Regions from separate parts of the Paenibacillus sp. FSL E2-0178 genome, predicted to be linked through region 1. Evidence: predicted binding sites of a transcription regulator. Region 1 holds the regulator's gene; each other region holds the start of a gene.
What was found. Region 1 encodes Rex, which represses fermentation and respiration genes when NADH is low (regulators of the CRP and FNR family bind a similar motif). Its sites were predicted from a motif close to TTGTGAAATATTTCACAA; they were not measured.
Positions count from the first base shown of each region.

Region 1 (3,286 bases):
CATCATCTGGAGGACATTGCCGGCAAACATCTCGGAATGCAGATGAAATATTTCACCGTGGCGCATACGCTCACCCGTCTGTACAAGGACAGCCGTAGCGGACAGCTGCCTGCCCTGCGCCAGACCCTGCAATCGTCCGGCAGTGAGCAGGCTTCGGAATGGAGCGGCGTTATCGACCGGATCTATCCGGATCTGCTTACCGTCAAGGAGTCATGGGATACACTTAGCGACAAGCTCTTCGGCCTGCTGCCTGAACGCAGCGATGCCGGAGCCGGTGAAGCCGGCCAGCTGGTCGCACGCCTGCAGCCGGGCAAGAAGCCCAAAGAGTGGGAGGAGCTGGCCGCTCTGGAGAATACACTTAACCTCAGCTTGAGCGATATCATCCGCAAGGGTGATAAAATGCTTAGTGAGATGCGTGATACGGACAGCCAGTCCTCTTCGGACAGTCTTGTGACGGATATCGGCGGGTTGTTCAAGGACTTGGCCTCCATCCGGGAGCAGATCCGTTTCTTTATGGGGCTGAATGACGAGAATATCGTGTACTGGCTGGAGGGGAGCGGCAATTACCGCGGCAAATCGCTGCAGATGTATGCCGTTCCGGTGGATGTGAGCACCCAACTCAGAGAGCTGTTCTTCGACAAGAAGAAGAGTATCATCCTGACCTCGGCCACCTTGTCTGTGGATAAGTCATTCCAGTTCATGATAGATAATCTCGGTCTTGGTGAGGCTGCAGAGCAGGGCCGTCTGATGACAGCCCTGCTTCCGTCGCCGTTCAAATACCGTGAGCAGGCACTGCTTGTCATTCCACGTGACTTCCCGAGTGTCAAGGGAAGCATTGGGGATGCCCGCTTTGTGGATACACTCGTCCATTCACTGGCAGAAACTGCCGTGGCTACCCGCGGGCGGATGCTGGTGCTCTTCACCTCCTACAAGATGCTGCGCCAGGTCTATGATCCGCTGAAGGAGGCCCTGGCTTCGCAGGATATCGCGGTGCTTGGACAAGGTGTAGAAGGCGGCAGCCGGAGCAAGCTGATCCGGCGGTTCCAGGACAGTTCGGCGTCAGTCTTGCTGGGTACGAGCAGCTTCTGGGAAGGTGTAGACATTCCCGGCGAAGCTTTGACCTGTCTGGCCATTGTCAGACTGCCGTTCCAGCCGCCCAATCATCCGCTGGCTGAGGCAAAGTCGGAGCTGCTCCAGGCACAGAAGAAGAATCCGTTCATGAAGCTGTCCGTCCCGCAGGCCGTAATCCGCTTCAAGCAAGGCTTCGGGCGGCTGGTCCGCACCGCGCAGGACCGCGGAATCGTTATTGTATATGATACCAGGGTAATCGAATCTTATTATGGGAAGTATTTCCTGTATTCGCTGCCCGGTCCCAAGATGGAGCATATGCTGACGGATCAGATCGTTCCGCGGATTGCAGAATGGCTTGAAGATGGCGGGGTTTAATAATCCGTCTCCGGTTGATATTATGTATAAGTAATTATTGTTCTGAAGTCCCGCGCTCAAGGGGTGCTGCCCAAACGGGCAGTCCCGGAGCACGGTTCCTATAACCGGCTTATCAAGCAGCATATGCTATCAAACCTAAGTGAATGCTTACGAAGCGAGTTTTGCGAAGTTGAATCAAGAAGTATATGCTATCAAACCTAAGTGAATGCTTACGAAGCGAGTTTTGCGAAGTTGAATCAAGCAGCATATGCTATCAAAACTTTTAGGAGGAGAAAACATGAAATCGGATAAAATATCGGAGGCCGTCGTTCGCAGACTCCCAGTGTACCTGCGTTTCCTGAACGATCTCCAAAAACGTGAAATCTCAACAGTTTCTTCTCAGGAGCTGGGACAGAAGCTTGATCTCAACCCCGCCCAGATCCGTAAGGACCTGGCTTATTTTGGTGATTTCGGCAGAAAAGGCATTGGTTATGATGTCTCTTATCTGATTGAGAAGATCCGGCATATTCTCAAGCTGGACCAGCAGATTAATGTAGCTCTGGTAGGTGCAGGTAATCTCGGCCACGCCTTATCGAATTACAATGCCTACTTGAAGGATACGATGAAGATTACAGCTATATTTGATGCTTATGAGCCCAAGGTAGGCCAGCAGATCAACTCGTTGACTGTTCAGCCGATGAGTGAGCTGGGGGATACCATTCGTGCACAGGGCATCCGCATCGGGATTATTACCGTTCCGGACAGTGAAGCACAGAACGTTGCTGACATTCTGGTGGATTCCGGCATTGAGGCGATCCTGAATTTTGCCCCTGTCATTCTTAAGACTCCATCCAATATCCGGATTCATGCCGCCGATTTCACTACGGATTTGCAGAGTCTGGCTTATTATTTGCATGACGGAAAGGACGAAGCTGAAGATGAGCAGCAATAAAACCATTATTAAAGATGGACGTTTTCTGGTGCCTGGCAGCGATAAGCCGGTGCTGAGCGGTTATATGACCATCGAAAATGATCTGATTACTTACATAGGTGAAGCGAAGCCTGTAATTGAAGAGGATGCCGAGGTTATTGACGGCAGCCGGCTGCTGTTCATGCCGGGTCTCGTCAACACCCACGGCCATGCGGCAATGTCCCTGCTGCGCGGGTACGGTGATGATATGGTACTGCAGGCTTGGCTCCAGGAAAAAATGTGGCCGATGGAAGAGAAATTCACTGGTGAGGATGTGTACTGGGGCACTTCGCTATCCGTTCTTGAGATGCTGAAGGGCGGAACTACGACCTTCCTCGACATGTATGATCATATGGACCGGGTTGCTGAGGTTACCGAGCAGTCAGGCATCCGTGCAGTACTTATGCGCGGTGTTATTGGCCTGTGTCCGGAAGAGGTGCAGAATCATAAGCTGGCGGAAGCCATTGCTTTTGCCCGGAACTGGCATGGCAAGGCTGACGGCAGAATTACTGCAATGCTCTCGCCGCATGCGCCTTACACCTGTCCTCCGGAGTTCTTCATGAAGTTTGTCCAGGCGGCTCATGATCTTGATCTGCCGATGCACACGCATATGTCCGAAACACGTCATGAGGTGGAGCAGAATGTGGCCGATTACGGCCTGCGCCCGGTCGCTCATCTGGAGAAGCTGGGAATGTTTTCCCGGCCGTCTCTGATCGCCCACGGTGTTCATCTGAATGATGAAGAGATTGAGATTCTGGCCCGCCACAATGTCGGCGTATCCCACAATCCCGGCAGCAATCTGAAGCTGGCCAGCGGAGTAGCCCGTGTTCCTGAGCTGCTCAGAGCAGGCGTTAAGGTCTCCCTGGGTACGGACGGAGCGGCAAGCAACAA
Region 1 covers NZ_CP151953.1:7,761,931-7,765,216, forward strand. Annotated here, with positions in the region: gene dinG (ATP-dependent DNA helicase DinG) at 1-1,446, shown strand, start outside; gene MHI42_RS33445 (redox-sensing transcriptional repressor Rex) at 1,724-2,377, shown strand; gene MHI42_RS33450 (amidohydrolase) at 2,364-3,286, shown strand, end outside.

Region 2 (3,286 bases), 3.3 Mb from region 1:
AATAACCACATCCGGCTCTCCGCCCTTGTCGGTGCTTGCCCAGTCAATGATTTTGAGGCCTTTGTCCACCAGTTCCTGAGCTTCATCTGCCGAGAACCACTGCGGACGCGGGTGCTTAGACGATACAATCAGGTTGATCTTCTGACGGTCATTCAGAATAGTGTCGAAGACAGCCAGCAGGGAATTGGCATCCGCCGGCAGATACTCACGGATAAATTCCGGCTTCTTATCAGCCAGGTGACCCAGCAGACCCGGATCCTGGTGAGTGTAACCGTTATGATCCTGCTGGAACACGGTTGATGTGGCAATAACGTTCAAGGATGGAATATCTGCGCGCCAGGTTTGATCTGTAGCCTTGCGCAGCCATTTGAAGTGCTGGGTAATCATCGAATCAACAACGCGCAGGAACGCTTCATAGCTGGCAAAGAAGCCGTGGCGTCCGGTTAATACATATCCTTCCAGGAAGCCTTCCGCCTGATGCTCGGATAATTGGGAGTCAATGACACGGCCATAAGGAGCCAGGAATTCATCCTGCGGTTCCTTGATGGAATCCATCCACTGGCGTTTGGTTACTTCAAACACAGGTCCCAGACGGTTCGACATCGTTTCATCCGGTCCGAAGATCCGGAAGTTGCGGTTCTCTTCGTTGAGCGTTACAACCTCTTTCAGATACTTGCCCAGTACCGCCATATCCTGCGCGATCACTTGACCCGGTACGGAATTATCCAGTGCATAGTTGCGGAAATTCGGCTTGTGCAGATCTTTGATCAGGTTACCGGCGTTCGTTACAGGGTTCATCCCCATACGTCTGTTGCCTACAGGCAGAATCTCAGCCAGATCCGCGTTCAAACGGCCATTCTCATCAAATAATTCTTCAGGTCTGTAGCTGCTCAGCCATTCGAGCAATGCCGGTGCATGCTTCATGTTCTTCTGATCTACCGGAATCGGCACCTGATGGGCCCGGAAGGAGCCTTCATTCGGCACGCCGTCCCATGCTTTCGGACCGGTCCAGCCTTTAGGCGTACGGAAGACGAGCATCGGCCAAGCAGGGCGTGTGGTGTCGTTATTTTCACGGGCATTCTTCTGAATCGCTTCAATCTTCTCAATAATGGTGTCCAGAACCTTAGCCATTTCCGGATGCATCAGATCAGGATTCTCGCCTTCCACGAAGAACGGTTCCCAGCCGCTTCCTGCAAAATAAGCCGTTAACTCTTCTCTCGACATCCGGGACAGAATGGTCGGGTTGCTGATCTTGAAGCCGTTCAAATGCAGAATCGGCAGCACCGCACCATCTGTAATCGGGTTAATGAACCGGTTGGAGAACCAGGAAGCCGCCAGAGGTCCGGTCTCTGCTTCGCCGTCACCTACAACAACTGCCGAGATCAGGTTCGGATTATCCAGAACTGCGCCCACACTGTGAGACAAGGAGTAACCCAGCTCGCCGCCTTCATGAATCGATCCTGGTGTTTCTGGGGCAGCATGGGAAGCCACTCCGCCCGGGAAGGAGAACTGTTTGAACAATTTCTTCAGTCCAGGGATATCCTGAGTGATCTGCGGGTAGATTTCAGTGTAACTTCCGTCCAGATAGGAGTTCGATACCATAACCTGACCGCCATGGCCCGGACCTTCAATATAGAACATATCCAAATCATATTTAGTAATTACGCGGTTCAGATGCGCATAGATAAAGTTCTGCCCAGGGATGGTGCCCCAGTGTCCGATTGGCTTCACTTTTACGTCTGCGTCCTTCAAAGGTTCTCTTAACAACGGATTATCCTTCAAATAGAGCTGACCCACGGAGATGTAGTTAGTTGCGCGCCAGTAGGCGTCAAGCTTTGCCAAATAAGTTTTAGAAGAATAATCCACCTGTGCGATTGATAATCCCATTTCTTCCACTCCCTAATTTTTATCTTTGTATTTTGAATGTATCACTTCTACAGTTACATCATACTCCTGGCTTTAATAAATTCAATCTTTTTAGCAATTGATACGGTCCAATATTGTGAAATTTTGAACATAGTATGAAGTTCGCAGCAAATTAGTTATAAAATGAGGATAATTTTTATAAATATGTATGAGATTGTAATTTATTTCACAATCCTTTTTTTCAACCTCCATCTCCCTCTAGAACTTCCTGGGACAAACTAAAAAGACCGGAACAAAATCCCGGCCTTGCGTGATTACATTATTCTGATGTTTCCTTAATGAACAGACACGAATGTGTTGAATTTCAGGTACTGGTAATGGAAGCGCATATGCGAGAATTCAAACGGCGTCCCGTTATCCAGGAAGAAGATCCCTTCCATGATTCCAACAGGCTCATTCTCCTTCAAGTGGAGCAATTCCTGATCACTAGGCAGGGAAGGCTCGGCAAAAATAGATAAAAAAGATTTAGTAACCGCCAGATTGCGCGACTCCTCCAGATAATGAAAGATCGATCCTTCGATAATCGCCATATCGAGATCCTGTACAATTTTAATCGGAATATATCCGGTCTCAATCATAAAGGGCTCCTCATCAAACAGGCGCAGGCGGACAATTTTATATACAAAATCATGGGGCTGCAAGAACAAATCACGCTGAAGCTCTTCTGTTGGCCGGATAACCTCGAAGTTCAGTACTTTGATCTCCGGCTTCTTGCCATGCATTTGAAAGTTGTCGGAGACCCCCAGATTAGAGCCCTCGTAATTAAAAATCGAATCGTTTTTTATGTACAGCGGGTTAATAAAGGTTCCCGATCCGCGTTTCTTGAAAATTATGCCGTAACTCTCCATCTTGGTCAGCGCACGCTTAATTGTACTGCGGCTAACCTGATACGTTTCACTGAGACTACGCTCATCCGGCAATCTCATATCAGCAAACCGTCCCGCAAAAATCTTCATTTTGAGGTCATCAATAATTTGCTTGTAGACAAATTGTGTCATGTAGTACTCCTTCGTCGGGTCGAGCCTAAACTTCAATATTAAATATATCATATTAGGGTGAATGATAGCGTTCAAACCCGAAATTAAAAAGACACCCCTAAGGGCGCCTTTTTGTGATCTCCATAAAGCGCGGAAGCTTAAAAATGCCGCCCTTCACCGAATTTACAAATCATTCGTAAGCTTCAATACCTTCATTAAATTGTAGAGTAATGTTGCACTTTCCTGACGCTCAGTTTTCTTACCGGCCTGGAATTGGAATGGACTGTTTACCGGCAGAATCCCACGGTCCAAGGCAATAACATAATAAGGTTTTGCCCAGTCCGGTAAATTTTCGGGAACAGATGCCGAAGCGGACTTATTTA
Region 2 covers NZ_CP151953.1:4,499,836-4,503,121, forward strand. Annotated here, with positions in the region: gene MHI42_RS19405 (phosphoketolase family protein) at 1-1,887, opposite strand, end outside; gene MHI42_RS19410 (GntR family transcriptional regulator) at 2,202-2,924, opposite strand; gene MHI42_RS19415 (S-layer homology domain-containing protein) at 3,087-3,286, opposite strand, start outside.
Region 2: MHI42_RS19405 (phosphoketolase family protein) is a predicted target of Rex. The motif match lies at 2,081-2,098, and genes of this name have one in related genera.

Region 3 (3,286 bases), 3.0 Mb from region 1:
AGCGCCATTACCGCCCCGGTCATTCCGAAGGCATAACCATCCTTCTTCTTGGTCATGAAATATCCGGAGAGCAGATAAGCAACTACGCCTAGAGCAACTACAATCCATAGCAGGGTTCCGCGTTTGTCGAAGATATCTGTCATGTTGTACGTCATTATAACGAAGGCCACCAGCAGCACTGCCAGAGGAATCAGCAGTTTCTGGGCCAGCTTACGGGCCCGCTCCTGCAAGTCTCCCAGGGTGCGGAGCGTGGTGAACATCAGTCCATGTACCAGACACAGCAGGACTACTGTAATTCCCGCTACGACTGTATAGGCATTTACGATATCGAAGAAACCGGCATACATCTGCATATCCCCGTCAATCGGCAGGCCTTTGATGAAGCTGGCGAATACCACAGCCAGCAGGAACGGCGGCAGGAAGCTGCCGAAGAAGATGCAGACATCCCAGGTTTTCTGCCACGTCTTCGAATCGCGTTTACCTCTGAATTCGAAGGCAACACCGCGGGCAATCAGCGCCAGCAGAGCGAACACGAACGGGATATAGAATCCGCTGAACAGCGTCGCATACCAATGCGGGAAGGCGGCAAACATCGCGCCCGCTCCTGTAATCAGCCATACCTCATTAGCATCCCAGAACGGCCCGATGGAATTAATCAGTACCCGGCGCTCTGTATCATTCTTGGCCAGAATCTGCGTCTCCATCCCTACACCGAAGTCAAAGCCTTCAAGGAAGAAGAACCCGACAAACAGCACCGCAATCAGCAGAAACCATAATTCATTAAGTGACATGGGTTAGTCCTCCTTGTTATACGGATCGTGGGATTCACCGTGTTCGTTATCCATAGCATAAGGACCTTTTTTGATAACCTTGATGAACAGGCCGATCATTACCGCACCCAGTATGGCATAGATTGCGGTAAACGAAATCACCGAGAACAACACCTGTCCGCTTGTAATATTAGGTGATACACTGTCTTCCGTAGTCATAAGTCCGAATACTGTCCATGGCTGACGCCCGATCTCCGTCATAATCCAGCCTGACGTGTTGGCAATCGGTGGAAGCAGCAGCCCCCAGAACATGAACCGCATGAACCAGGTATTCGGTTTGTCCATCTTCTTGCGCCACATGAGGTAGATGGCATACACACCAAGTGCAATCATTAGCGAGCCTGCCGCAACCATGATCCGGAAGCTCCAGAAGGTTGTTTTGACAGGCGGGATATAATCTCCAGGTCCATACGCTAATTCGTACTCCTTCTGGAGCTCCAGCATACCCTTAACTTCACCGGAGAATTTACTATAAGACAGGAAGCTGAGGAGATACGGAATCTGCACCTCTCCGCTGCTGGTCTGATTCTCTGTATCGATATTAGCAAAGACCGTCCATGGCGCCGGGTCGCCGCTCTCACCCCATAGCCCTTCAGAAGCAGCCATCTTCATTGGCTGTGTTTCAACCAGATACTGCGCTTGGGCATGTCCGGCAACAGCTACGCCAAATGAAGAGATAATACCGACAATGGCCGCGATCTCGAACGATTTACGGAAAAAGGCCACGTCCTGCTTCTTAAGCAATTTATAAGCACTGATCCCCGTTACCAGGAATGCGCCTGTAGCGTATGCGGCAAGCACTGTATGCGGGAACTCCACCAGCAGCTGACCGTTTGTAATCAGTGCGAAGATATCATTCATTTCAGCCCGTCCGTTGTTGATCTGGAAACCTACCGGATGCTGCATGAACGAGTTGGCGGCCAGAATCCAGAATGCCGAGAGCATCGTTCCGAAGGCCACCAGCCAAATCGATAATAGATGAATACGCTTGGATACCTTATCCCAGCCGAAGATCCAGATTCCGATGAACGTGGACTCCAGGAAGAATGCCAATAAGGCTTCAATAGCTAGCGGGGCTCCAAAAACATCACCGACGAAGCGCGAATAGTCAGACCAGTTCATTCCGAACTGGAACTCCTGCAATATCCCTGTCACTACGCCTACTGCGAAGTTAATGAGGAACAGCTTCCCCCAGAATTGCGCCATTCTTTTGTACTCTTCATTGCCTTTTCTAACGTACATGGTCTCCATAATAGCAATTAAGAGCGCTAGTCCGATTGATACCGGCACAAAGAAATAATGAAAAATCGTCGTCGACGCAAATTGTATACGCGACAGCATTACTGTATCCATATTTCTCCCCTTCCTTCTCCCCATTCGATATGTCTATTCTGTCAAATTTTCAGGGCCTAAAGTGTGATAATTATCACATTATACACCCTGTTTGAGCATGAAATTCAATAAATTTGTGACAAATATCACAATATTACATAAAGAAAGCAAAAAAAATAAGACGGTTTCACCGTCTTGGATTTGTCCATCATTTATAGTTGTCTTGGTTCATAAAGGCATTGGTTTAGGTAATGGAAATACCTTTCTTAAGCGATTTGAGATCGCCATTCGAATTAAGCAATTGCGGCAGCATCTTCATGCTACGAACCATCGGGGAATGACAGAGACGGCAAGAAGGCGCATGCTCAAATGCGAAATTATCCCTCATCCATCCGTTACATCCATCGTTGGTACAGGCCCATATTGCGGTATTTTCTTCCGGTACTTCCTCCAAAGGCTTCTTCCGGTAGTTCATTGCCGTTCCTCCCTTCCTTTATGTTACAAGCTGAGTAACGATAAAAAAAGACCGTCCCAACTTTCACAAGCGGGGACGGCACCTTCTATTAATTACAGTTTTACAACGTTTTCGGCTTGTGGTCCGCGGTTGCCTTGAACAACGTTGAATTCAACGCGTTGGCCTTCGTCCAAAGTTTTGAAGCCGTCGCCAGTGATTGCGCTGAAGTGAACGAATACGTCGCTTCCGCCTTCAACTTCGATGAAACCGAATCCTTTTTCTGCGTTGAACCATTTAACTGTACCTGTTTGCATGTGTGTTACCTCCACAAATTTAAATTAATATGTTCTTTTTATCTTCAGACAAAGAAAAAATTCACACATTGAGAAAGGTTGTGATTCATTTGACAACCCTTTTCAATGCGAGAATTAGGTATCAATTGTATGAATAATTTCATGTTACCACACCTTATTAACAAAGGCAAGCTGTCCCATCCGAATTTCTCCGTTTTTTCCCTTATAAGGTCTTCTTCCCAATGTAAGGGTTACCAGTTGGTCTAAATAGTAATATTTATAGCCGATATCATTGTTTACCCCATTAATTTGGACTTGAAACGGGCTCCGTCCTCTTAAATTTTGCATAAAAGGACGGCTTGAACCGTTTCCGTTAT
Region 3 covers NZ_CP151953.1:4,772,505-4,775,790, reverse strand. Annotated here, with positions in the region: gene cydB (cytochrome d ubiquinol oxidase subunit II) at 1-791, opposite strand, end outside; gene MHI42_RS20715 (cytochrome ubiquinol oxidase subunit I) at 795-2,183, opposite strand; gene MHI42_RS20710 (cold-shock protein) at 2,407-2,637, opposite strand; gene MHI42_RS20705 (cold-shock protein) at 2,730-2,930, opposite strand.
Region 3: MHI42_RS20715 (cytochrome ubiquinol oxidase subunit I) is a predicted target of Rex. The motif match lies at 2,297-2,314, and genes of this name have one in related genera.